Regions from separate parts of the Kitasatospora sp. NPDC059722 genome, predicted to be linked through region 3. Evidence: riboswitches for the same ligand, from Rfam matches in the RefSeq annotation. Region 3 holds a riboswitch; each other region holds the start of a gene.
What was found. Region 3 has a riboswitch for cyclic di-AMP ahead of ACFV4F_RS34860 (transglycosylase family protein). Riboswitches for the same ligand answer to the same signal wherever they lie in the genome.
Positions count from the first base shown of each region.

Region 1: another riboswitch for cyclic di-AMP. It lies ahead of ACFV4F_RS15880 (NlpC/P60 family protein); the one in region 3 lies ahead of ACFV4F_RS34860 (transglycosylase family protein).
Region 2: another riboswitch for cyclic di-AMP. It lies ahead of ACFV4F_RS25155 (M23 family metallopeptidase); the one in region 3 lies ahead of ACFV4F_RS34860 (transglycosylase family protein).
Region 4: another riboswitch for cyclic di-AMP. It lies ahead of ACFV4F_RS16240 (transglycosylase family protein); the one in region 3 lies ahead of ACFV4F_RS34860 (transglycosylase family protein).

Region 1 is NZ_JBHWGD010000020.1:59,540-65,091, forward strand. It holds gene ACFV4F_RS15870 (hypothetical protein) at 1-976, opposite strand, end outside; gene ACFV4F_RS15875 (NlpC/P60 family protein) at 1,015-2,061, opposite strand; gene ACFV4F_RS15880 (NlpC/P60 family protein) at 2,289-3,413, opposite strand; cyclic di-AMP (ydaO/yuaA leader) riboswitch at 3,424-3,577, opposite strand; gene ACFV4F_RS15885 (NlpC/P60 family protein) at 3,926-4,963, opposite strand; gene ACFV4F_RS15890 (NYN domain-containing protein) at 5,164-5,552, opposite strand, start outside.
Region 2 is NZ_JBHWGD010000042.1:20,643-26,194, reverse strand. It holds gene ACFV4F_RS25170 (TetR/AcrR family transcriptional regulator) at 1-391, opposite strand, end outside; gene ACFV4F_RS25165 (alpha/beta fold hydrolase) at 430-1,257, opposite strand; gene ACFV4F_RS25160 (YiaA/YiaB family inner membrane protein) at 1,401-1,691, opposite strand; cyclic di-AMP (ydaO/yuaA leader) riboswitch at 1,944-2,102, shown strand; gene ACFV4F_RS25155 (M23 family metallopeptidase) at 2,115-2,948, shown strand; gene ACFV4F_RS25150 (hypothetical protein) at 3,006-3,935, opposite strand; gene ACFV4F_RS25145 (GNAT family N-acetyltransferase) at 3,978-4,628, shown strand; gene ACFV4F_RS25140 (sensor domain-containing protein) at 4,729-5,487, shown strand.
Region 3 is NZ_JBHWGD010000084.1:8,583-14,134, reverse strand. It holds gene ACFV4F_RS34875 (MazG family protein) at 1-1,003, shown strand, start outside; gene ACFV4F_RS34870 (SDR family NAD(P)-dependent oxidoreductase) at 1,026-1,454, opposite strand; gene ACFV4F_RS34865 (cytochrome P450) at 1,721-3,004, shown strand; cyclic di-AMP (ydaO/yuaA leader) riboswitch at 3,215-3,383, shown strand; gene ACFV4F_RS34860 (transglycosylase family protein) at 3,389-4,318, shown strand; gene eno (phosphopyruvate hydratase) at 4,573-5,552, shown strand, end outside.
Region 4 is NZ_JBHWGD010000021.1:13,577-19,128, reverse strand. It holds gene ACFV4F_RS16250 (LacI family DNA-binding transcriptional regulator) at 1-235, shown strand, start outside; gene ACFV4F_RS16245 (hypothetical protein) at 410-610, opposite strand; gene ACFV4F_RS16240 (transglycosylase family protein) at 895-2,205, opposite strand; cyclic di-AMP (ydaO/yuaA leader) riboswitch at 2,192-2,351, opposite strand; gene ACFV4F_RS16235 (hypothetical protein) at 2,714-3,691, opposite strand; gene ACFV4F_RS16230 (DUF397 domain-containing protein) at 4,263-4,535, shown strand; gene ACFV4F_RS16225 (ATP-binding protein) at 4,999-5,523, opposite strand.

The DNA.
Region 1 (5,552 bases), on a different contig from region 3:
GGGCGGCGATCAGCCGACAGGCGAGCCAGGCCTGCTCGTAGGCCTGGGCGATGCCGGTGGTGCCCGCGGCGAAGTCGCGGTCGGCGGGCAGGGCCGTGGGCACCCTTCCCGCGGCCACGTCCCGGGCCAGCTCGGGGGCGATCTGGCGGGGCGTGCGGCCGGAGTCGCGGTAGGCCGTCCAGTCGGCGACGCCCTCGGAGAGCCACAGCGGCGTCCAGGCCCGGGTGTCGGCCCGGGTCGCGACGTGGGTGGTCTCGTGGGTGACGACCACCTGGCGGCCGAAGTCGCTGAGCCGCCCGAACGCCTCGGGGTTGATCAGCACCCGGTCGGCCGGGGTGTGCGAGGGCGCGCCGGGGGCGGCCACGGTGACCGCCGCCATGCCCGTCCAGCCGGCCGGGTCGGCCTCCAGCAGGCGGGCGAACTGCGGCTCGGTGGCGGGCAGTTCCAGCAGCAGTCGGCCCGCCCAGCCGGTGCCCCAGACCGCGCTCACCGCGGGGACGGCGCGGTCGCCGATCGCGACCGGCCCGGCCGGGTCCGGTCCGGCGGCGAGGCCGAGCACCAGGCACTGCGCGCCGCGCGCGGACCGTCCCGTCCCGAAGTCCCAGAGCGCCGGCGGCCCGCTCGCGGCGTCCTCGCGCTCGACCCGCCAGCCGTCGGCCCGCGTCAGCGTGAGGCGGCGGGGGTAGACGGCGGGGTACTCGTCGTAGCCGGTGACCCGGACGTCCAGGTCGGCCGTGACGGTCAGCCGGCCGGGGCCCGTGCCCGGGGAGACGACGAGGTTGCGGTAGCCGGCGGTCAGCGGCAGTCCGGTGGTCGCCGACAGCTCGCGCGCGCGTTCGTCCAGCACCGCCGCCACCTCGGTCCGCTCGTCCGCCCCGCCGAGCCCCCGGCCGGCCGCCGCGGGGGCGACGGGCGGCAGCGACAGCTGGGTCAGCCCTCCGGCGGCGAGCAGCAGGGCGCCTCGCCGGGACAGCACGCAGGGCCGTATCGCGTCCGGTCCGGACGGGGTCGGGCTCAGAGCCGGACCACCCCCGCGACGGGCATCGCGTTGACGCTCTCGTACCGGACCCTGGCCCCCGGGTACGGGGCGTGCACGATCACCCCGCCGCCGGCGTACATGCCGACGTGGTGCATGTCCCGGTAGAAGATCACCAGGTCTCCCGGTCGCGCTTCGGACAGGCTCACCCGCTGGCCGGCGTAGGCCTGGGCCTGCGAGGTGCGCGGCAGGCTCACTCCCGCCTGCCGCCAGCTGTAGTACATCAGACCGGAACAGTCGAACGCGCGGGGGCCGGTGGACCCGTACACGTACGGCGACCCGATCATCCGCACCGCCGCCGCGAGCGCCGCCGCCCCACGCTCGGAGGCGGGCGGGGTGGTGCCGAGGTCCAGCCGGTCGGTGCCGCGGGTGGCGCGCTGCTCGGCCTCCTGGGCGTCCTGCGCGGCCATCCGGGAGCGCTCGGCGGCGCCCAGGCTGTTGAGCAGCCGCTGGGCCTTGGCCAGCCGCTGCTGGATCTCCTGCTTGCTGTCGGCGAGCGTCCGGCGGGCCTGGTCCAGCTCGGCGAGCTTGGCGGCGGTCTCGGTGCGGCGCTGGTCGAGCCCGCGCTGACGGGTCACCAGCTCGTGCAGCGTCTCGTTCTGCCGCTCGGTCGCCTGGTCGAGGGTCCGGGCGCGGGCGAGGTAGCCCTCCGGGTCGGTGGCGAGCATCAGCTGGACGGTCTGCGCCATGCCGCCGGAGCGGTACTCGGCGCCGGCCACGGTGGCGAGGTCGCCGCGCAGCTGGTTCAGCTGGTCCTGGGCGGCGGCGATCTCGCCCTGGAGGACGGTGGTCTCGCCCTGGAGCCGCTGCTGGGCCTCCTGCGCGGCGTTGTACTTCTCCGACGCCTGTTCGGCCTCGTTGTACAGCTGCTCGACCTGCGCCTTGACGTCCTTGCGGCTGGGCGCGTCCGGGGAGCCGGGGGCGGCCTGGGCGCTGCCGCCCGTCGTGACGCCCAGGGCGGTGGTGGCGGCCGCGGTCAGCACCAGCGCACGGGCGAGCAGTTGGGAACGGCGGTGCACGGGCATGGCGGCGGCTGCTCCAATCCTGCGGACCGGTCCCGCCGCCGCACCCAAGCGGGCGGTCCTGGAGCGGGAGTCCGGTGGCAGACGTTAGCGAGTCCGGGCAACCGAGTCCAAACCCCTCCCAACCCGAATATTTGACCCTGAATCGGACACCAGTCCGAGGAAAGGAAACGCCGCAGGCCCGGACCTCCGGGGAGGAGGGCCGGGCCTGCGGGAAGCCGAGCGGGGAATCAGACCCGCACGATGGACGAGAGCGGCATGTTGGTGACCGCCTCGTAGCGGACGCTCGCACCCGGCTTGGGCGCGTGCAGCACCTGGCCGTTGCCGGCGTAGATGCCGACGTGGTGGGCGTCGTTGAAGAAGATCAGCAGGTCGCCGGGCTGGGCCTGGGAGAGGTCCGTGCCGATCCGGGTCCCGGCGCCGGCCTGCTCCTGCGAGGTGCGCGGCAGCGAGACGCCGGCCTGGTCGAAGGCCCAGACCATCAGGCCCGAGCAGTCGAAGGAGTTCGGGCCGGTGGCGGCCCAGACGTACGGGCTGCCGATCTTGGTGGCGGCGTAGGACAGCGCGGCGGCACCGCGCGAGCTGCCCGCCGCCGGCGGCTTGGCGACCGGCGAGGACGACGGGGCCGAGCCGAGGTCGGTGCGGCTGCTGTCGCGGGAGGCGCGGTCGGCGGCGGCCTGCTGGGCCTTCGCGGCGTCGGCCTTGGCCTTGGCATCGGCGGCGGCCTTGTCCTCGGCCGCCTTGATGGCCTGGCGCTCCTGCTCGGACAGGGTGTTGAAGAGGTTCTGGGCGGCCGTCAGCTTCCCCTGGATCTGCTCCTTGGACGCCTTCAGCTGCTGGGTGGTCGCGTCCAGCTCGGCGAGCTTGCCCTGGGCCTCGGTGCGGTCCTGGTCCAGCTTGCGCTGCTGGTCCTGGAGCTCCTTCAGCTGACCCTTCTGGGTGCTGCCGGCCTGGTTCAGGGCGTCGGCCTGGCTGAGGAAGTTGTCCGGCTTGGACGAGAACATCAGCTGGACGGTCGGGGATATGCCCCCGTTGCGGTACTGCTCGCCGGCGATCTGGGCGAGGCCGCCCTGGAGGTCGGTCACCTGCTCCTGCTGGCGGGCCACCTGGTCCTGCAGGCCGCTGACCTGCTTCTGCAGCTCCTGCTGCTTGGACTGGGCGGCGTTGTACTGCTCGGTCGCCACCTCGGCCTGCTCGTTGAGCTGGTCGACCTGCTCCTTGACCTGGTCCTTGGTCGGCGCGGGGTCGGCGTGGGCGCCGGACTGCGCGGAGAGGGCGACGGCTGCCGCGGCAACTCCGGTCAGGAAGGAAACTCGGGCACGACCGGCGGGTTTGGGACGACGATGGGACGCCACGAAGGCGGACTCCTTCTTCCTACGTCCGCCTACCGGGTGAGCTGACGGGTTCGGGCCGGAAGCATGCCCTACGACGCCTCACGGCCGTTCCACCGGCCGACCTGGCGCCGATTCACCCCGGAGGAACGTGGTTCCCCGGCTCCGCTCCACAGCGCCCCCTGTCACTGGGCTCCCCTGTCGGACGGTCGCTTCGACCCGTCCCGCTGCTTCACGAACTCGGCGGGAACCACCGCCGCCACCCTGGCTGGGCGATCGACAGTGCGGTGGTCCGGGTCACGACCCTAGTAACTGAACCGTGATCGGTTCAAATCCTTGTCAGAAAAAAGGCGGAAGAATAACCAAGTTCTTTTGTGAAGATGACAGAAGGTGATCGCGGCAGTACGCAAGGCTGATCACTTGTCACGCGAACGCGGCGAAACGCAGGGAAACGCGCTCAAGCGAACGCGCCACCCCCGCTCGGGAGGTGGCGCGGATCACAGGGCCGTCGCGTCGGCCCGCGGCGTGTCGGCGGGTCAGACCCGGCGGATGGTGTTGATCGGCATCGCGTCGGCCTTCATCACCTTGACGACGTCGCCGGTGTGCGGCGCGTGCACCACCATGCCGTTGCCGATGTACATCGCGACGTGGTGCATGTCGGGACCGTAGATCACCAGGTCGCCGGGCTGGGCCTGGTCCAGCGAGGGCACCCGGGTGCCGTAGTGGCCCTGCTCCTGCGAGGTGCGCGGCAGCGAGACGCCGGCCTGGCCGTACGACCAGAGCATCAGGCCCGAGCAGTCGAAGGTGCTGGAGCCGACGGCACCCCACACGTACGGCGAGCCCTGCTTGCTCATCGCCTTGGCCACGGCCACGGCCGCGTAGCCGCTGGCCGGCGGCAGGCTGCTCAGGTCGACCCGGTCGGTGCCGCGCGAGGCGCGGTCGTCCTGGGCCTGCTGGGCCTTCAGCGCGGCGCGCTCGGAGGCGCTGAGCGAGTTGAGGAGGTCCTGGGCCTGCTTGAGCTTGGCGTTGACGTCCGCCTTGGACTGGTTCAGGTCCTTGGTGGTGGAGTCCAGGGAGGCCAGCACCGCGGCGGCCTCGGCCTTCTCCTGGTCCAGGCGGCGCTGCTGGTCCAGCAGGCCCTTGAGCGCGTCGGTCTCGGTGGCGGTGGCCTGCTGCACGCTGGAGGCCTTGGCCAGGTAGTTGTTCGGGTCGGAGGAGAGCATCAGCTGGACGGACGGGTCGATGCCGCCGGTGCGGTACTGCTCGCCCGCCACGCCGGCGAGGCCGGTCTGAAGCTGGGTCATCTGCTCCTGGCCGCGGGCCACCTGGTCCTGGAGCTGGTCGGCCTGCTTGCGCAGCTGGTCGGCCCGCTCCTTGGCGCCGTTGTACTTCTCGGCGGCCTGCTCCTGCTCCTGCTGCAGTTCGTCGATCTGCGCCTTGACGTCCGTCTTGTTCGGCTGCGGCGCGGCGTGCGCGGCCACCTGGGCGGAGAGCGCGACCGCGGTCGCAGCAGCAGCGGTGAGCACGGAGACCCGCGCGCGGCTCGGCTGCTTGGGACGGCGGTGGGAGGCCAAGGGACCTGCTCCTTCTTCCATGGACTCACCGGTTCGGGTGAGAAATCCGGAAAATAGGTTTGACGCCAGACCCTAGTGAACATCCAGGCATTGCGCCACTCCCCCAAAGGCGTGAACTCCGAGCCCCCACGCCGCTTCACCGAATCCGCACATCACCGCAAACCGGACGCTGAGCGGCCGTCATCCCCATCGGCACGGAATCAGGGCCGCGCCAGCCGGTTCAGCAGCAGAACCGAGGCGACCGGGCGCGCGCCCGCCTTCCGCACGCCCTCCGCGACCTCCCGGTCGGCGGAGACCACCACGACCGGACGGCCCTGCGGCTCGGCCCGCACCAGGCGTCTGATCAGCTCGTCCGCCGTCTCGCCGGTCCGGCTGAAGCGCACCCGGACCCCGCGCGGCGGCGCCATGATCACCGGCACGTCCAGGTCCTGCCCGTCGAACACGCACGTGACCTCCGCCTGCGTGCGCTGGGCCAGCATCGCCAGCCCGCCCAGCAGCCGCAGCCGCTGCTGCTCCAGCGGCAGCGTCGGATAGCCGGTCTTCGTCACGTTGTAGCCGTCCACCACCAGGTGCACCTGCGGGATCGCCA
Region 2 (5,552 bases), on a different contig from region 3:
CCCGCAGGACGGCGACGATCACCCCCACCAGCCGGGCCGCCGCCGCGTTGAGGTCGTCGTCCGCCTGGGGGGCCTGCGGCAGGGCGTTGTACCGGTGCGGGTACGCCGTCGCGTAGGCGTGGTAGGCGCGGAGGACGGCGGCGACGGCGTCGTCCCCGCTGCGGCCGAGGGCGGAGTCGGCGAGTCGGGCGGCCAGTTCCTCGGTGACGCGGACGGCGATGAGCCGCCGCAGTTCGGTGAGGCCGCCGCTGACGTGCTTGTACAGGGAGGGGGTGGCGACGCCGGCCCGGGTGGCGACGGCGGCGAGGGTGAGGCCGTCCGGGCCCTGGTCGTCGATGAGGGCGAGGGCGTGGTCGACGACCTGCTCGGGCGTCAGTCCGACTCGGGGCATGGCTCGGTCTCTCTGTGTCGTGATCCGGGGGAGGAGGCTCAGGCGATCTCGGCGAGGAAGGGCAGCAGGGCACCGGCGACGGCCTGCGGGTTGTCGGCCATCGGGTAGTGCCCCGAGCCGTCGATCATCACCTTCCGGGCGCCGAGCGCCGCGGTCTGCCGGTCGGCGACGACCTCCGGCTTCGGGAAGTCGGGGTCCTTGGTGCCCATGAGGACGAGCGCCGGGCACCGCACGGCGGCGGTCCAGCCGACGGGCGAGGAGTCGCCGCGGACGTGTCCGCGGGTGGCGGTCCTGCGGCCGGGGGTGCGCAGCGCGTCGACGAGCCCGGCCACGTACGCGTCGAAGTCGGCCGGCTTGGCGCCCGGGTAGGCGAGCTTGCGGTGGTAGAAGCCCCAGAACGCGGGCCAGTGGATGACGACGGTCCCCATGGCGTGGACGACGCCGCGCATGAGGGCGTTCTGCGGGAGGTTCTCGATGAAGGCGTCGATCAGGACGATCCCGGCGACCCGCTCGGGCGCGTCCCCGGCGACCTTGACGACGGTCGCCCCGGTGTAGGAGCTGCCGGCCAGGACGGCCCGCTCGATGCCGAGGTGGTCGAGCAGGGCGAGGACGTCGGCGGCGATGGCGCCCGGCGCGTAGTCGTCCCAGGCGATCGAGGACTCGCCGAAGCCGCGCAGGTCCATGGTGATGACGCGGTGGCCGGCGGCGGCGAGCAGCGGGACGAGGTGCCGGTACGAGCGGCGGCTGTCGAGCATCCCGGGGAGGAGGACGACGGGGGTGCCGTCGCCCTTCAGGGTGTCGTCGAAGGCGATCCGGCCGCCGGGAACGTCGAGGTACTGGGTGTCCGGGGTGGTGGTGCCGTTCATGGTGGGCCTCCTCGGTCCGCTGCTGCGGTGGCATCGGCGGTGCTGCCGATAGCCATAAAGCTAAGGCTAATAGCCTTAGCCGTCAAGCTATCGGCCCGCTCCGATGTGAGGAGGTCGTCCGCGCCGACCGGCACCCCGCCCCCTCACGTCCCTTCGACCTTGAACGGGTCGTGCTCGCTGAGCAGCTTCTCCAGCCGGGCCTGGTCCACCCGGGTGACGATCTCGTTCGTCTCCTGCTTGTCCCGGATGACCTTGGCGAGCGTGAAGGAGGAGGTGACGGTGTAGAGCAGGCCGATCCCGAGGAAGGCCCGGGTCCAGGCCCCGACCGGCAGGTAGGCGATCCCGAGGGCGAGGGCGGTGCCCGACAGGGCGAAGGAGAGCACGGCCTGGAGGTAGTACGCGGCCGTGGTGCGTGACTGCATCGGTGCGTTCATGGCGCCAGGATGGCGGCGGTCCGGCCGCCGCACATGAGTAGGAGTACTCAGACGGGCCTGGTCAGGCCGTCGTTCGGTGATGCCCAATCACGTTAAGTAGTGCCAGGGGTGGGTAAGAGCCGCAAATCAGTCATAGGGCGCAAGGCACCCGCCCGGTTGTCGGCCGTCCCGGGCGGATGGCTTGGAATCAGGGCGCCCTAGGATTAACGTTTGATAACGCAGCGCGGTCGAAACGCCGTACCCAGACGGCACCGTGCGCCGTCGCCTAATCCCGCCGGCCGGCCTCCGGGCAGGTCAGGGAGCCGGGGAACCACGTTCCTTGGGGTGAATCGGCGGGGCCCCGGCCCGGCCGTAGGAGACCTTCCTGCTCCGAACCCGTCAGCTAACCCGGTAGGCGCGAAGGAAGGAAAGGAGCACGCCTCCGTGGCGTCGACGCACACCCCGGCACAGCCCGCCGGCCCTGCCGCCGGTACCCAGCTCCTCGACCACCCCCGTCCGGCCGGGGACGAGTTCCCGGCCCCGGAGGCCGAGGCCAACCGCCACCGGATGCCGCGTCAGACCCGCGGAGCCTCCCCGCTGCTCGGCGTCACCGCCGTCGCCGCCACCCTGGGCGCCACCGGCTTCGCCTCCGCGACCCCGGCCGCCGCGCCCGCCGTCGAGTCCCCGGACGAGGCCCCGGTCGCTCTCGCCGCAGACCCCGGCCTCGCGCTCGCCGCCCGCATCCAGCAGCAGGCCGACGGCCAGCGCACCGCCGCCGAGGAGAGCGCCCGCGTGCAGGCCGCGCAGGAGGCCCAGGCCAAGGCCGCCGCCAAGGAGGCCGAGGCGAAGAAGGCCGCCGACGACGCCGAGAAGGCCAAGGCCGCCGCCCTCACGCTGCCGGTGCGCGACTACAACCTGAGCGCCCACTACGGCCAGAGCGCCCGCTACTGGGCGCACCTGCACACCGGCCTGGACTTCGCCGCCGACACCGGCACCGCCGTGTTCGCGGTCGGCCAGGGCACGATCACCTCGGCCGGCTGGTCCGGCGCGTACGGCTACCGCATCGTCGAGACCCTGCCCGACGGCACCGAGATCTGGTACTGCCACCTCTCCTCGATCATCAAGGGCAGCGGCACGGTGACCTCCGGCCAGCAGATCGGCAAGGTCGGCGCCACCGGCAACGTCACCGGTCCCCACCTGCACCTGGAGGTCCGCCCGGGCGGCGGCGCCCCGGTCGACCCGGAGACCTGGCTCCAGCAGCGCGGCCTGAACCCCTAGCCGCCGCGCAACGCAAACAGGAAGGGCCCCGACCGTCGCCGGCCGGGGCCTTCCGCATCAGTCCCGTTCCGACGGCTCCGACGATTCCAGCGATTCCAGCGATTCCGACGGCTCAGACGCCTGCGGCAACTGCGCCAGGTACGCCTCGATCTCCGCCGGCCCCGGCTCCGGCGCGAGCTCCGGGAACTCCTCGACCAGCAGCCGCGGCAGCCCCGGCACCGTCCACTCGCCGCACAGCGCGAGCGCCGCCTGCACCGCCGCGTCCTCGAACTGCCCGAAGTCCCCGGCCAGTTCGTCCGGCATCGGGCGCCCCAGCGCGTTCAGCTCGGCGAGGTTGCGGTAGCTGCGCCGCATCAGGCCCTGCTCCAGCAGCCGCCGCGCGCCGTCCGTGGCCATGCCGACCGACAGCACCCGGCCCGGGCCCCAGCCCTGCTCGTCCGGCTCGTCCAGCCACCCGGCCTCGGCCAGCGCGGCGAACGCGTCCAGCCGGTCCTCCTCGGCCAGTTCGAGGAACCCGGCGAGCCAGTCCCGCACCGCGGCCCCGTCCGTGACGTCCACCCCGTGCGCGCGCAGCAGCACCGCGTACAGCCGGGGCCACGTCACCAGGTCGGCCCGGCGCAGCAGCCCGGCCGCGACCTCGCCCTGCCACTCGGCTTCGGCGTGCAGCCGCTCCTGCCGCTTGGCGTTGAGCCGCTTCGCCGCCCGCTGGTGGTCGACCAGCAGCCGGACGGCCTCGCCGTACGCGAACGGGTCCTCGTCGGGGGCGGGCTGGACGTACAGGTGGAGCCGCTCGTACAGCAGGTGCTCCACGGCGTCCGAGGTCAGTTCGGGCCAGCCGTCGCGCATCCTGCCCTCGCCCAGCTCCAGCAGCGCCAGCACCGTGCGCAGCGGCGCCTCGGCCACCGGGGTGCGGCCCTCCGCCGCCGCCCAGGCGAGCAGGTCGGCGGCCCTGGTGCGCGGGGCGAGCCGCAGGTCTTCGTCGTTCATAGCTCGAACGGTAACCGCTGGTCGGGGGTAGGGTCGGCAGCCATGGTCCCCGTACGTCTCACCGGCCCCCGGCTGGCCATCCGCGAGTACCACCACACCCCGGAGGAACTGGACGCGCTGCACGCGCTCTTCGGCGACCCGGAGGTCACGCGGTACCTCCCGTTCGAGCCGCGCGACCGCGAGGCCTGCGCGGACCAGCTCGCCCTCTACCTGGAGGGGGCGATGGAGGAGGAACGCGACACCTACCGGCTGGCCGTCACCCTCCACGGCGCCGACGCCGCACCCCGAGCCGACGCCCGAGCCCGAGCCGACGCCGCACCCCGAGCCGCCGCCGGAGCCGACGACCCGGCGGACGCCGCGCCGATCGGCCAGGCCGCCCTCACCCTCGGCCCGTACCGGTCGGCCGAGCTCGGGTACGTGCTGCGCCGGGACGCGTGGGGGCACGGCTACGGGAGCGAGACCGCCCGGCTGCTGTGCGTCCTCGCCTTCGACCACCTCGGCCTGCACCGGCTGGCCGCCTCCGTGGACGTCGACAACGCGGCCTCCGTCCGGGTGCTCGGGAAGCTCGGCTTCCAGCGGGAGGGCCGGGTCCGGCACGACGTCCTCAAGGGCGGCGTCTGGTCCGACTCGTACCTGTACTCGCTCCTCGCCGACGAGTGGCGGGGGAGCGGAACGGCGGGTACGGGGGGTTAACCCCACCCCGGATCCGCCAGGCCTCCGGATGCCGCCGGACCACCCCGCCCCACAAGAATGGAACCGTCAGCAGGGGAACGAGACGGGCAGGGGCCGGGACATGAGCAGCTTCACCACACACGACCGCGACTGGGACGTCCTGGACGGCCACGACGGCCGCACCGGCGAGCGCACCGACGACAGCCGCCCCGCCCGGGCCCGCCGCACCGAGGAACCGCCGCCGTTCTGGCGGGCGCCGTTCTCCGCGCACTACTACCGCGAGGTCGGCTACGCCCTCACCGGGCTGCCGGTCGGGCTCGTGGGCTTCGCCGTCGCCGTCATCCTCTTCTCGTTCGGCGTCGGCACTTTCGTGACCGCCCTCGGACTGCCCGTCCTGGCCGGGCTGACGGTCGCGGCCCGCGGCTTCGGCCGGCTGGAGCGCTCCCGGGCCCGCGGCATGCTCGGCCTGGACGTGCCGGGACCGGCGCCGGTGCGCCAGAGCCGGCCCGGCACGTGGGGCGCGATCACCGCGCGGCTGGCGGACGCGGCCGGGTGGAAGGGCGTGCTGTACCAGGTGGTCATGTTCCCGTGGGCGGTGTTCAGCTTCGCGATGACGCTGGTGTTCCTGCTGGTCGGCTGGACGATGGCGCTCTACCCGCTCTACCACTGGGTCTTCCCGACCTTCACCTCGTGGCGGGGCTACAAGGTGTTCGACTACACGGACGGCAAGGGCGTCGAGCACGTCTACTTCGTCGAGGGCGCCGGGCAGATCGCCGCGGTGTCGGTGGCCGGCATCGTGATCGTCTTCCTCACCGCACAGCTGGTCCGCAGCCTGACCAACGTCAACCGGGCCGCGATCCAGGGCCTGTGCGGCCGCTGACCCGCCGAGCGAGCCCCTCCCGGCCCCGACCGCGCCCCGGAACGCTCCGGATGCGGCCGGGGCCG
Region 3 (5,552 bases):
CGCGAAGTTGATCCTGCTCACCACCACCCACCGGGTGGCCCCCGGGCTGCTGGCGTGGCCGGCGTGGGAGGCGTTGCGGTCGGCGGGGCGGGTGCTGGCGGGGGACGCCGGGCATCCGCAGGTGGCCGCGGTGCGGCAGGCCGGGGTGGACGTGGAGATCGTGGAGCCGGCTTCGGCGCCGGCGCTGGCGCGGCTGCTGACCGAGGAGCCCGCCGGCCGGGCCCCCACGGTGTGGCTGGGCAGCCCCGACGGGGACCCGGGCCTCACCGCGGCGCTGGCGCGCCTGGCCGTGGAGCACGCGGGGGAGGTGCCGGAGATCGAGGTGCTGCCGGGGTCGTACGACCTGCCCGGCGCCCGCCTGCTGGACCTGGTCTCGGTGATGGACCGGCTGCGCTCGCCGGGGGGCTGCCCGTGGGACGCCGAGCAGACGCACGCGAGCCTGGTGAAGTACCTGGTCGAGGAGGCGTACGAGCTGGTCGAGGCGATCGAGGAGGGGGACCGGGAGACGCTGCGCGAGGAGCTGGGGGACGTCCTGCTCCAGGTGTTCTTCCATTCGCGGATCGCCGAGGAGCACCCGACCGACGCCTTCTCGATCGACGACGTGGCCGGTGACCTGGTCGAGAAGCTGATGTACCGGCACCCGCACGTGTTCGGGGACGTCGAGGCGGAGGGCGCCGCCGAGGTCGAGGCGAACTGGGAGCAGCTGAAGGCGGCCGAGAAGGCGGACCGCGAGTCGGTGCTGGACGGCGTGCCGGCCGGGCTGCCGTCGCTCGCGTACGCGGCGAAGCTGGTGTCGCGGGTGCGCCGGGCCGGGTTCGAGGGCGTGCCGGACGAGTCGTACGAGCTGCCCGCGGAGCTCACGGAGGAGTCCGCGGGCAGGCTGCTGCTGGCCGTGGCGCAGCGGGCGCACGACGCGGGGGTGGACGTGGACGCGGCGCTGCGCGCGGCGGCGCGCGCCTACCGGGACGCGGTCCGCGAGGCCGAGGGCCTCAAGCCGGAGTAGACGCGGGGGAAGGGGAAGGGCCTCAGGCCGCCGTCACCGCGTCCTGGACGGTGGTCCGCGGCTGGGGCAGGACGACCTCGCCGATGGCCTCGCCGACGAGGGCGACGAGTTCGGCGAGGCGCTCCAGGCCGAGATGGTCGGGAAGGTCGGCGAGGGAGATGATCCGCTCGCCGTCCGGGCCGGCGACGCAGAACAGGTCGATCGGCCCGAGGTGCTTCTCGGCGGTGTCGACGAGCGCGGCGACGTCGCTGGGGCGGCGGACGTCCCCGCCGACGCCGACGACGGGGCAGCCGGGCCGGTCGAGTTCGCCGGCGAGGTCCTCGGCGACGCCGGCCCGCTGGTCGGCGATCAGCACTCCGGCGGCGCCGGCCGCGGTGAACCGGCGGGCGAGGTCGGCTCCCGACCCGCCGTCGAGTACCGCGATGACGACGACTGCCCCGGTGACCCGCATGGTGCGCTCCTCCCTGTGGGCGGTCCGCACTGACGCCCACGATTTCTGCCGAGGATCGTAGGCAGGTCCTGACCCTCCGCAACAGGGGTTACCCCTCAGGTGACCAGGCTCACGCCTGCCCACCGTCCAAGAGCTGTCCAAAACCCGTCCACGCACTGTCCACGGGCCGTTCGCGGGGCGTTGAGGAACGGTCCGCGGGCCGTTGACGATCCGGTCACTCACCGTAGATGGCGGGGTGCCCCCGACCCACCGGATACGGTCGTCCCATGCCAGTTCAGCCCGACGCCGCCCGCCCGCCGCTCTTCACGTGGGAGTTCGCCGCCGACCCGTACCCGGCGTACGCGTGGCTGCGCGAGCACGCCCCGGTGCACCGCACCACGCTGCCGAGCGGGGTGGACGCCTGGCTGGTGACGCGGTACGCGGACGCGCGGCAGGCGCTGGCGGACGGCCGGCTGTCGAAGAACCCGGCGCACCACAGCGAGCAGGCGCACCGCACCGGCCGGGTCGGGATCCCGGGGGAGCGGCAGGCGGACCTGATGACGCACCTGCTGAACATCGACCCGCCGGACCACACCCGGCTGCGCCGCCTGGTCTCGAAGGCGTTCACGCCGCGCCGGGTGGCCGAGTTCGAGCCGCGGGTGCAGCAGCTCACCGACCGCCTGATCGACGGCTTCGCGCAGCGCGGTTCGGCGGACCTCATCCACGAGTTCGCGTTCCCGCTCCCCATCTACGCGATCTGCGACATGCTCGGCGTGCCGGCCGAGGACCAGGACGACTTCCGCGACTGGGCCGGCATGATGATCCGCCACGGGGGCGGCCAACGCGGCGGCGTGGGGCGGGCGGTGAAGCGGATGCGGGCGTACCTGCTGGAGCTGATCCACCGCAAGCGGGCGGACCTCGGGGACGACCTGATCTCGGGCCTGATCCGGGCGAGCGACCACGGCGAGCACCTCACCGAGAACGAGGCCGCCGCGATGGCGTTCATCCTCCTGTTCGCCGGCTTCGAGACGACCGTCAACCTGATCGGCAACGGGACGTACGCGCTGCTGCGCAACCCGGAGCAGCGCCGCCTGCTGCAGGAGTCGGTGGCGCGGGGCGAGACGGCGCTGCTGGAGACCGGGATCGAGGAACTCCTGCGCTACGACGGTCCGGTGGAGCTGGCGACGTGGCGGTTCGCGACCCACCCGCTGACCATCGGCGGGGTGGACATCCCGGTCGGCGACCCGGTGCTCGTGGTGCTGGCGGCGGCGGACCGGGATCCGGCCAGGTTCTCGGACGAGAACACCCTGGACCTGGCCCGGGCGGACAACCCGCACCTGGGTTTCGGGCACGGCATCCACTACTGCATCGGCGCCCCGCTGGCCAGGCTCGAAGGCCGGTCGGCGCTGGCCACGCTGTTGTCCCGGCTGCCCGATATCGCGCTGGCGGAAAGCCCGGAGAACCTGCGGTGGCGCGGTGGCCTGATCATGCGCGGATTGCGCGAACTTCCGGTCGAATTCAGTCCCGAGAGCCGTTCACCGCACGCGCTTCCCGACGCTCCGACACACTGACGGGACGTCGCGAACCGGTACGGATCGGCCGTATGAACACCCATCAATCCGGACAAACAGCCGCCGTTGGTAGGCGATCGACCACGTGCCGTAATTTCTGTGTGATGTCTGCGATATGAGCTTGTGATTGGTCTGAGGATCTGTCTACTCTCCCTGGAGTTCGCAGCTGCGGACCCCGAGTGCGGAACGCCGAGTCCTGCCCGCCGCGCCACGGGAAACCGACCAGAACCCTGGGCAGGGGCGGGGGAACCAGGTTTGTTGCCGTTCCTCCACGGCTTGGGGTGAAGCCGCCCGAGCGGAATCGTTTCCGCAGACGGCGGCCGGGCCACCTCCCGGTCCGAACCCGACAGCTCACCTCGCAGGCGTGCGGAGAGGGACCCCTTCATGCTGTTCGTTGGAACCGGTCGTCACCGCCGTCGCACCCAGACCGAGAAGGCCATCGCCGTCGCCGGAGTGGCCGGCGTCGGACTCGCGATGCCGATCCTCACCGCCACCGGCGCCTCCGCCGCCCCGGCCTCCGCCTGGGACTCCGTCGCCCAGTGCGAGAGCGGCGGCGACTGGGGCATCAACACCGGCAACGGCTTCTACGGCGGCCTGCAGTTCACCTCCAGCACCTGGAAGGCCTTCGGCGGCACCGCGTACGCGGCGCAGGCCAACCAGGCCTCCAAGGGCCAGCAGATCGCGGTGGCCGAGAAGGTCCTGGCCTCGCAGGGTCCGGGCGCCTGGCCGGTCTGCTCGAAGAAGGCCGGCCTGTCGAAGGGCGGCGCCCCCGCCGCCGTCGACACCTCCGACGCCAAGCCCGCCGCGCAGCAGCACTCCCAGCCGGCGCAGCAGCAGCCCGCGGCGAAGCCGGCCCAGCCGAAGCCGGCTCAGAAGCCCGCCCAGCAGCAGTACCAGCAGCACACGCAGCAGGCCCAGCAGCAGCCGCAGGCCCCGGGCTTCTCCGGCAAGGCCGGCTGGGACGCCGACGCGAAGGTGTACTGGTACCAGAACAACGGCACCTGGTACTGGACCAGCCACCAGGGCGTCTACCAGCAGTACGCGGGCCAGGCCCAGCAGCAGGCCGCTCAGCAGCAGTACGCCCAGCAGCAGGTCCAGCAGCAGTACGCCCAGCCGCAGCAGCAGGCCCCGCGCGCTGCCGTCGCCCCGCAGGGCGGCCACGACTACACCGTCCACGCCGGTGACACGCTGTCGAGCATCGCGTCCGCCCAGGGTGTGCACGGCGGCTGGCAGTCGGTCTACGACGGCAACCGCGGCACCGTCGGCGGCGACCCGAACCTGATCCTGCCCGGCCAGGTGCTGCACCTCGGCTGACGCCGGCCGGAACCGGTGCGACACGCCACGGAGGGGGCCGACCCCGGATCGGCCCCCTTCGTCCGCTTCCGCCCCTTTTCCCGGGGAGCCCAGGTGAACTACCGGTAAGTAGCCCGGCCACACGCTGAGACGGGACCGAGGTCGGCGTGGCCCCGGGACCACGTGCGGTTAGGCTCTGGTCGTAACGACTCCGCAATCATCCCGCCGGCCGCACCACTGGTCAGCGGGACCCTGCTTCCGCAAGGAGATGCCTCGTGCCGTCCATCGATGTCGTCGTAGCCCGTGAGATCCTCGACTCGCGTGGCAACCCCACGGTCGAGGTCGAGGTCGGCCTCGACGACGGCAGCACCGGTCGTGCCGCTGTCCCGTCGGGTGCCTCCACCGGCGCCTTCGAGGCGCTGGAGCTCCGCGACGGTGACAAGAACCGCTACTTCGGCAAGGGCGTGGAGAAGGCCGTCCTGGCCGTCATCGAGCAGATCGGCCCGGAGCTGGTCGGCTACGACGCCACCGAGCAGCGCCTGATCGACCAGGCCATGCTCGACCTGGACGCCACCCCGGACAAGTCCTCGCTCGGCGCCAACGCCATCCTGGGCGTCTCGCTGGCCGTCGCGCACGCCGCCTCCGAGGCGAGCGACCTGCCGCTGTTCCGCTACCTGGGCGGCCCGAACGCGCACGTCCTGCCGGTCCCGATGATGAACATCCTCAACGGCGGCTCGCACGCGGACTCCAACGTCGACATCCAGGAGTTCATGATCGCCCCGATCGGCGCGGAGTCCTTCTCCGAGGCCGTCCGCTGGGGCGTCGAGGTCTACCACACCCTCAAGGGCGTCCTGAAGGAGCGCGGCCTGTCCACCGGCCTCGGCGACGAGGGCGGCTTCGCGCCGAACCTGGACAGCAACCGCGAGGCCCTGGACCTCATCACCGAGGCCATCCAGAAGGCCGGCTACGTGCCCGGCCGCGACATCGCGCTGGCCCTGGACGTCGCCGCCTCCGAGTTCTACCAGGACGGCGCCTACCAGTTCGAGGGCAAGGCCCTCTCGGCCGCGGAGCTCATCGAGTACTACGCCGGGCTCGTCGCCGCCTACCCGCTGGTCTCCATCGAGGACCCGCTGGACGAGTCGGACTGGGACGGCTGGAAGGCCATGACCGTCAAGCTGGGCGACAAGGTCCAGCTGGTCGGCGACGACCTGTTCGTCACCAACCCGGCCCGCCTGGCCAAGGGCATCGAGACCGG
Region 4 (5,552 bases), on a different contig from region 3:
GCAGCGGGGGCTGTCGGTGCCGCAGGACGTGTCGGTGGTCGGCTTCGACGACTCGCCGCTGATCGCCTTCACCGAGCCGCCGCTGACGACGATCCGCCAGCCGGTCGAGGCGATGGCGACGGCGGCGGTGGACGCGCTGCTGGAGGAGGTGGGCGGGAACGCCGCCCAGCGCGGGGAGTTCATGTTCCAGCCGGAGTTGGTCATGCGCGGCTCCACGGGGGCCTGCGCGCGCTGAGGCCGGTGACGGCCGTGTGAAGGGCCCCGGAGGGCGGTTGCTCTCCGGGGCCCTTCGGCGTGCCGTGCCGGGCTGTGCCGGGCTTGTGCTGTGCTGTGCCGGGCTGTGCTGTGCTGTGCTGGGCTTGTGCTGCGCCGTGCTGGGCTGTGCCGCGAGTGCCGTGCCGGGCCGGGGTCAGCCCTCCTGGACGGTCGGGCGGTCGGCGGTGACGCGGTGGCCGTCGGCGGCGTCGCCGGTGCGGGTCTCGGTGCGGCGACCGCGGGCCAGGTAGTCGCGCAGGATCAGTTCGACGGCGTCCTGGGGACTCTTGGTGCCGGAGAGCATCATCGCGTCGATCGCGAGGTTCGCGTCGAGCGTGACGGTGACCTGGGCCATGGGTGACTCCTCCTCGGGTGCAGAGCAGCAGCATGCCCGCTGGGCCGGGGTTTGACCACGCGAATGCTCCGATGCGCGGAGCCGCGGGTGCGCGCCGGGGGGAGGCGGCACGGACTTCGGAGGCGGGTACGCCGAAGCCCCGGGGAGAGCGACCAGTCTCTCCCCGGGGCGGTGGGCGGGTGACAGATGACAGATAACAGATGATGAAATCTGTTATCTGTCATCTGTTCGCTGTCATCCGCGATCCGTCACCCGTCCCCGGCGGGACGGTTCCGGAAGGATCCTCAGACGCGGCCGGCGAAGTCCGGCGCCCAGTTGGCGATGGTCTGCAGGCGGACGCCCGAGCTCGGGTTGGCGGCCTCGACGTACTGGCCGCCGCCGATGTAGATGGCGACGTGGTAGACGCCGGAGTCCTGGCCGTTGTTGGACCAGAACAGCAGGTCGCCCGGCTGCAGGCTGTCCAGCGAGACGTGGGTGCTCGCGGCGGCCTGGTCGTTGGCGACGCGCGGGATGGAGATGCCCGCGGCGCGCAGCGCGGCCTGGGTCAGACCCGAGCAGTCCCAGCCGCCGTTGCCGGTGCCGCCGTAGACGTACGCCTGGCCGACCTGCGCCTTGGCGAAGCTGACCGCGGCGGCCATCGAGCCGGTGACGGCCGGGGCCGGGGTCTGCGCCTGGGCGGAGGGCTTGGCGGCGGGCTTCGAGGACGGCTTGGCGGCCGGGGTCTGGGCCTCGGCGGCCGGCTGGGCGTTCACGGCGTTCCCGGCGGAGGACTGGCCCGGCTTCTGCGAGCGGTCGAACCAGTTGAAGTCACCGGACTGGCCGGCCGGAGCCTGGGCGGAGTCGCCGAAGGACAGGTGCTGGCCCGGGTAGATGGTGTCCGGACCGTCGGTCAGGGTGCCGCGGTTCAGCTCGTACAGGCGCTGCCAGCCGCCCTTGACGTTGTGCTTGTCGGCGATCGTGGACAGCCAGTCGCCGGCCACGACGGTGTAGTCCGAGGCACCGGCCTGGGTGGTGCCGCCCTGGGTCCAGTCCTGGCGCTTCTGCGCCCAGGTGCCCTTGGCGGAGTCGGCGGCGGCCGGGGCCTGCGCCTGGTCCTGCGCCTGGGCGGAGGGCTTGGCGGCGGGCTTCGGGGCCGGCTTGACGGCCGGGGCGGCCTTCGCGGTGCTCGCGGCGGCGGAGGTGTCGACGGCGGCCGGGGCGCCGCCCGCGGTCAGGCCGGCCTGGACGGAGCACACGGGCCAGGCGCCGGGGCCCTGCGAGGCGAGGACCTTCTCGGCGACGGCGATCTGCTGGTCCTTGGTGGCCTGGTTGGCCTGCGGGGCGTACGAGGTGCCGCCGAAGGCGGCCCAGGTGCTGGAGGTGAACTGCAGGCCGCCGTAGAAGCCGTTGCCGGTGTTGATGCTCCAGTCGCCGCTGCTCTCGCACTGGGCGACCTTGTCCCAGGTGGCGACGGAGGCGGCGGAGGCGGTGCCGGAGGTGAGGCAGGGGATGGTGAGGCCGACGCCGGCGACGCCGAGGGCGGCGATCACGCGGCGGGTGCGGCTGGACAGGCGAGTGCCGTTGGTGGGCAGCATGAAGACGCGGTCCTCTCCCACGCCTGCGAGGTGAGCTGTCGGATTCGGGCCGGAGTTGCCCGGCCGCGCTGTGGCGCGGCTTCACCCCTAGCCCAGGACCGTTCCGTGGATCGGTCCGGGGCGACTTACCTGTGGGTCCCCCGCTCCTGCCGTGGTGCGTTTTCGCGCTTCCAGCGCACCCGACGGCAGGACTCGGCGTTGCGGATGTGCTGGGTCCGTGTGGTCACGAACGGGGAGCACGTTAAGCAGACTTAAGTACGAACTGCAAATACCTGTGATGCGCATCACGGATTATGGAAAGCCACCAAAACTTTCCTTCTCCAAGATCGAAAATGATCGTTTTCTCGCAATAAACCTGCGGATGTGCACAACTGTCAGGCTCTCAGGAATCGCATGACGGGCGGTCACCCGATCGCAAACAATCACAGAACGGACATCTCGCGCATTCGGCTCTTAATTCCCTTACGCCGCAAGCCGAAAGGGCCCGGAGCGCGGTCGCTCCGGGCCCTTCCGTACGCGTTGTCGGCGGTTACTCGCCGGCGGCCTCCCCGGTCGCCCCGGAGGCCGTCCCACCGGCCGCGTGGGCCGCGCGGGAGCCCTCGGAGGCGGCCTCCGCCGCCTCGGCCTCGGCCTGGGCCTGCGCGGCGGCCAGGGCCTCCGCGGACGGCGCCGGCAGCGCGGCCAGGTACAGCGAGGCGATGAGCTGGCCGACCGTCTGGTAGGCGCCGAGCGGCGCGGCGGACGGGCAGCCGGTCTCCTCGGCGGCCGTGGCGAGCAGCTCGGAGTCCGCCTCCGGGCCGATCACCAGCGGGGCCAGCGCGGGGCGCTGCGAGCCGGTCTCCTTGAGGTGCGCGACGGCGGCGGCGACCGAGCCGGGCACGTCGAGCGCGGCGGGGACGACCGGGACGGCCAGGCGGGCGGCCAGCAGCACGCCGGTGATGCCGGCGGCGGCCGCGGCGTCCTCGCCGCCGACGGTGGTCAGCACGACGCCGTCCGCGGCGGTCGCGATGGCGAACAGGCGGGCGCGGTCGGCGCGGGCCAGCCCGGCCTCGGACAGGCGGACGTGGACGGCCTCGGCCAGCAGCGGGTGCGGGCCCAGCACGTCGGTGACGTGCGCGCCGTACTCGGCGGCGAGTGCGTGGAGTTCGGGCAGGAAGTCGTGCGGGCCGGGCACCAGGGGTACCAGGATCGGTGCCGGGACGCCGGCCTCGGCGGCGGCCGCCAGCAGCTCGCCGATGCTGCGCTCGGTGCCGTCCGCGCCCTCGGTGCCGTCGCCGGGGAGGTAGCCCACCGCGGTCTGGACGCCGTTCTGCTCGCTGCGGACGATCGAGAGCAGCTCCTCGACGACCGAGCGGGACTCGGGCCCGGCGGTCGCGGGCACGGCGAGCACCAGGGCCGGGGAGCCGGACGGGATCTCGGGGCGCTCGGGGCGACGGTGGCGCCCCCGCGCACGGGAGCCTGGAGTGCGAACGGGCAGTGGCGCGCCCGGGATGGCTGCGGTGCTCATGGCGGAGATCGTAGGACATCGGCCCGTCAGGGCTGCAGTCGGCTGCCGTGCCGGTTTCGCGCGAGCGTGGTGTGCGCGGCGCGCGGAGCTCCCGCGTGCGCGGGTCGATGAGCGGTCATTAGGTCATATTCCGGACATACCTGGCCCAACCCCCGCGCGTCCGCCGGTATCTCCTGGAGACGTGTCCGGTGGGGCGTCACGTTGCACCTGTGGCGCGTGAGATGTCTCACAGTCGACGGGCGGTCTGACGGAGGGTCACGAGTGCGCGACTCCCGGCTTTCGAAGATCAACATTTAGCGGGGAGCCGCTCACGGCCGGTTATCGGAAGCGGGCCGGTTCGGTCGGCTATGTCCGTTTACGTACCGTCAGGAGAAGGGTCCGTGAAGAGTTCAGGTCGGCCGGTGAAAGGCCTCGTGCACCTGCACCGTCTCGTGCTGATGCACGTGCACAAGGGCTATCATCGCGTCAAGTGAGGCGTTGTGCCGGGCTGGTACGGGGCCGGCCCGTTCGTTCGGCGGGTGCCGGGGGCGCCGCGCTGGACCGCAACTCCGGGGCTCTTCGGGAGACTTCTATGCACGACTCGCACGAATCGCAGGAACTGGGCGGCTCGTACGGTCCCTACAACGGGATGGCCGCCACCGAGCTGGAGGGAGTGGTCTGGCAGAAGAGCCTGCACAGCAACTCCCAGGGCAACTGCGTCGAGTTCGCCGCGCTGCCGGGGGGCGACGTGGCGATGCGCAACTCGCGCTTCCCGGACGGTCCGGCGCTCATCTACACGCGGGCCGAGATCGCCGCGATGCTGTTGGGGGCCAAGGACGGGGAGTTCGACCACCTGTCCGCCTGACCGGACGTCCGTCCGGCCGTTCACCGGGCCGTCCGGCCGCTTCACCGGACGTCCGTCGGTCCGGCCACCGCTCCGCACCAGGAGCCATCGGGGGGCCGTCGTGGGTGCTGACACCACGGCGGCCTTTGTCTTCTCCGCAGGCTCGGCCCCGCGGTCGTCCGCGCGGTTCGTCACGCGCTCGGTCACACGCTCGGTGGTGTGCCTCTTCGCGGGCTTCTCCACCGTCCCGTGCGCTGCTGTCCCGCGTAACGCTGTCCCGTGCGCTGCTGTCCCGCGCACTGGCGGCCCGTCGGCCGTCGGGGGCGCACTGGTCGTCGCGGGTGCGCTGCGGGGGGCCGGTGGGTCTCCGGCGCGAGCCCGGCGAGGGCGAACTACCGCTTCTTCCCGGGGTTTCGGTCCTCCCGGGGTGTCCATCGATCCGGGGACGCGTGCCCGCGCTGCGGGGGTGCGTGCCCGTCCGCCGCTAGGCGGAGCGCCGGTGCCGGCCACCGAGTTCGGGGGTCGCGGCCTGCGCGTCGGCCTCGAACAGCGCCCAGACGACCTTGCCCCCGCCCAGCGGGTGCCAGCCCCAGGAGTGGCTGAACGAGTCCACCAGGTGCAGCCCGCGGCCGGATTCGGCCACGAAGTCCGCCTCCCGGGCGACCGGGCCGGTGCTGCTCGGATCGCTGACCGCGCAGACGATCTGCGGCGCGCGGTGCACGAGGCTTATTCGGATCGGCAGCCTGCCGTCACCACCGTGCTGTGTGGGAAAGTCGTACTCGCCCAGGGCGCCGCCCACCGGGTCGGGCCGTGCGCCGATCGCATGCCGCAGCGCGTTGGTCACGAGTTCCGACGCGACCAGCGCGACGTCGTCGAACAGCTCCATCAGCCCCCAGCGCTGCAGAGCGGTCCGGGCGAAGTCACGTGCGGTTCTGACGGCTTCGAAGCGAGGAGCGAGCGTACAGGTGACCACGTGGGGGTCAACCGCCAAAGCCGTACCGGTGCCCATGAAGAGCTCCTCCCATAAGGGGGCGGACA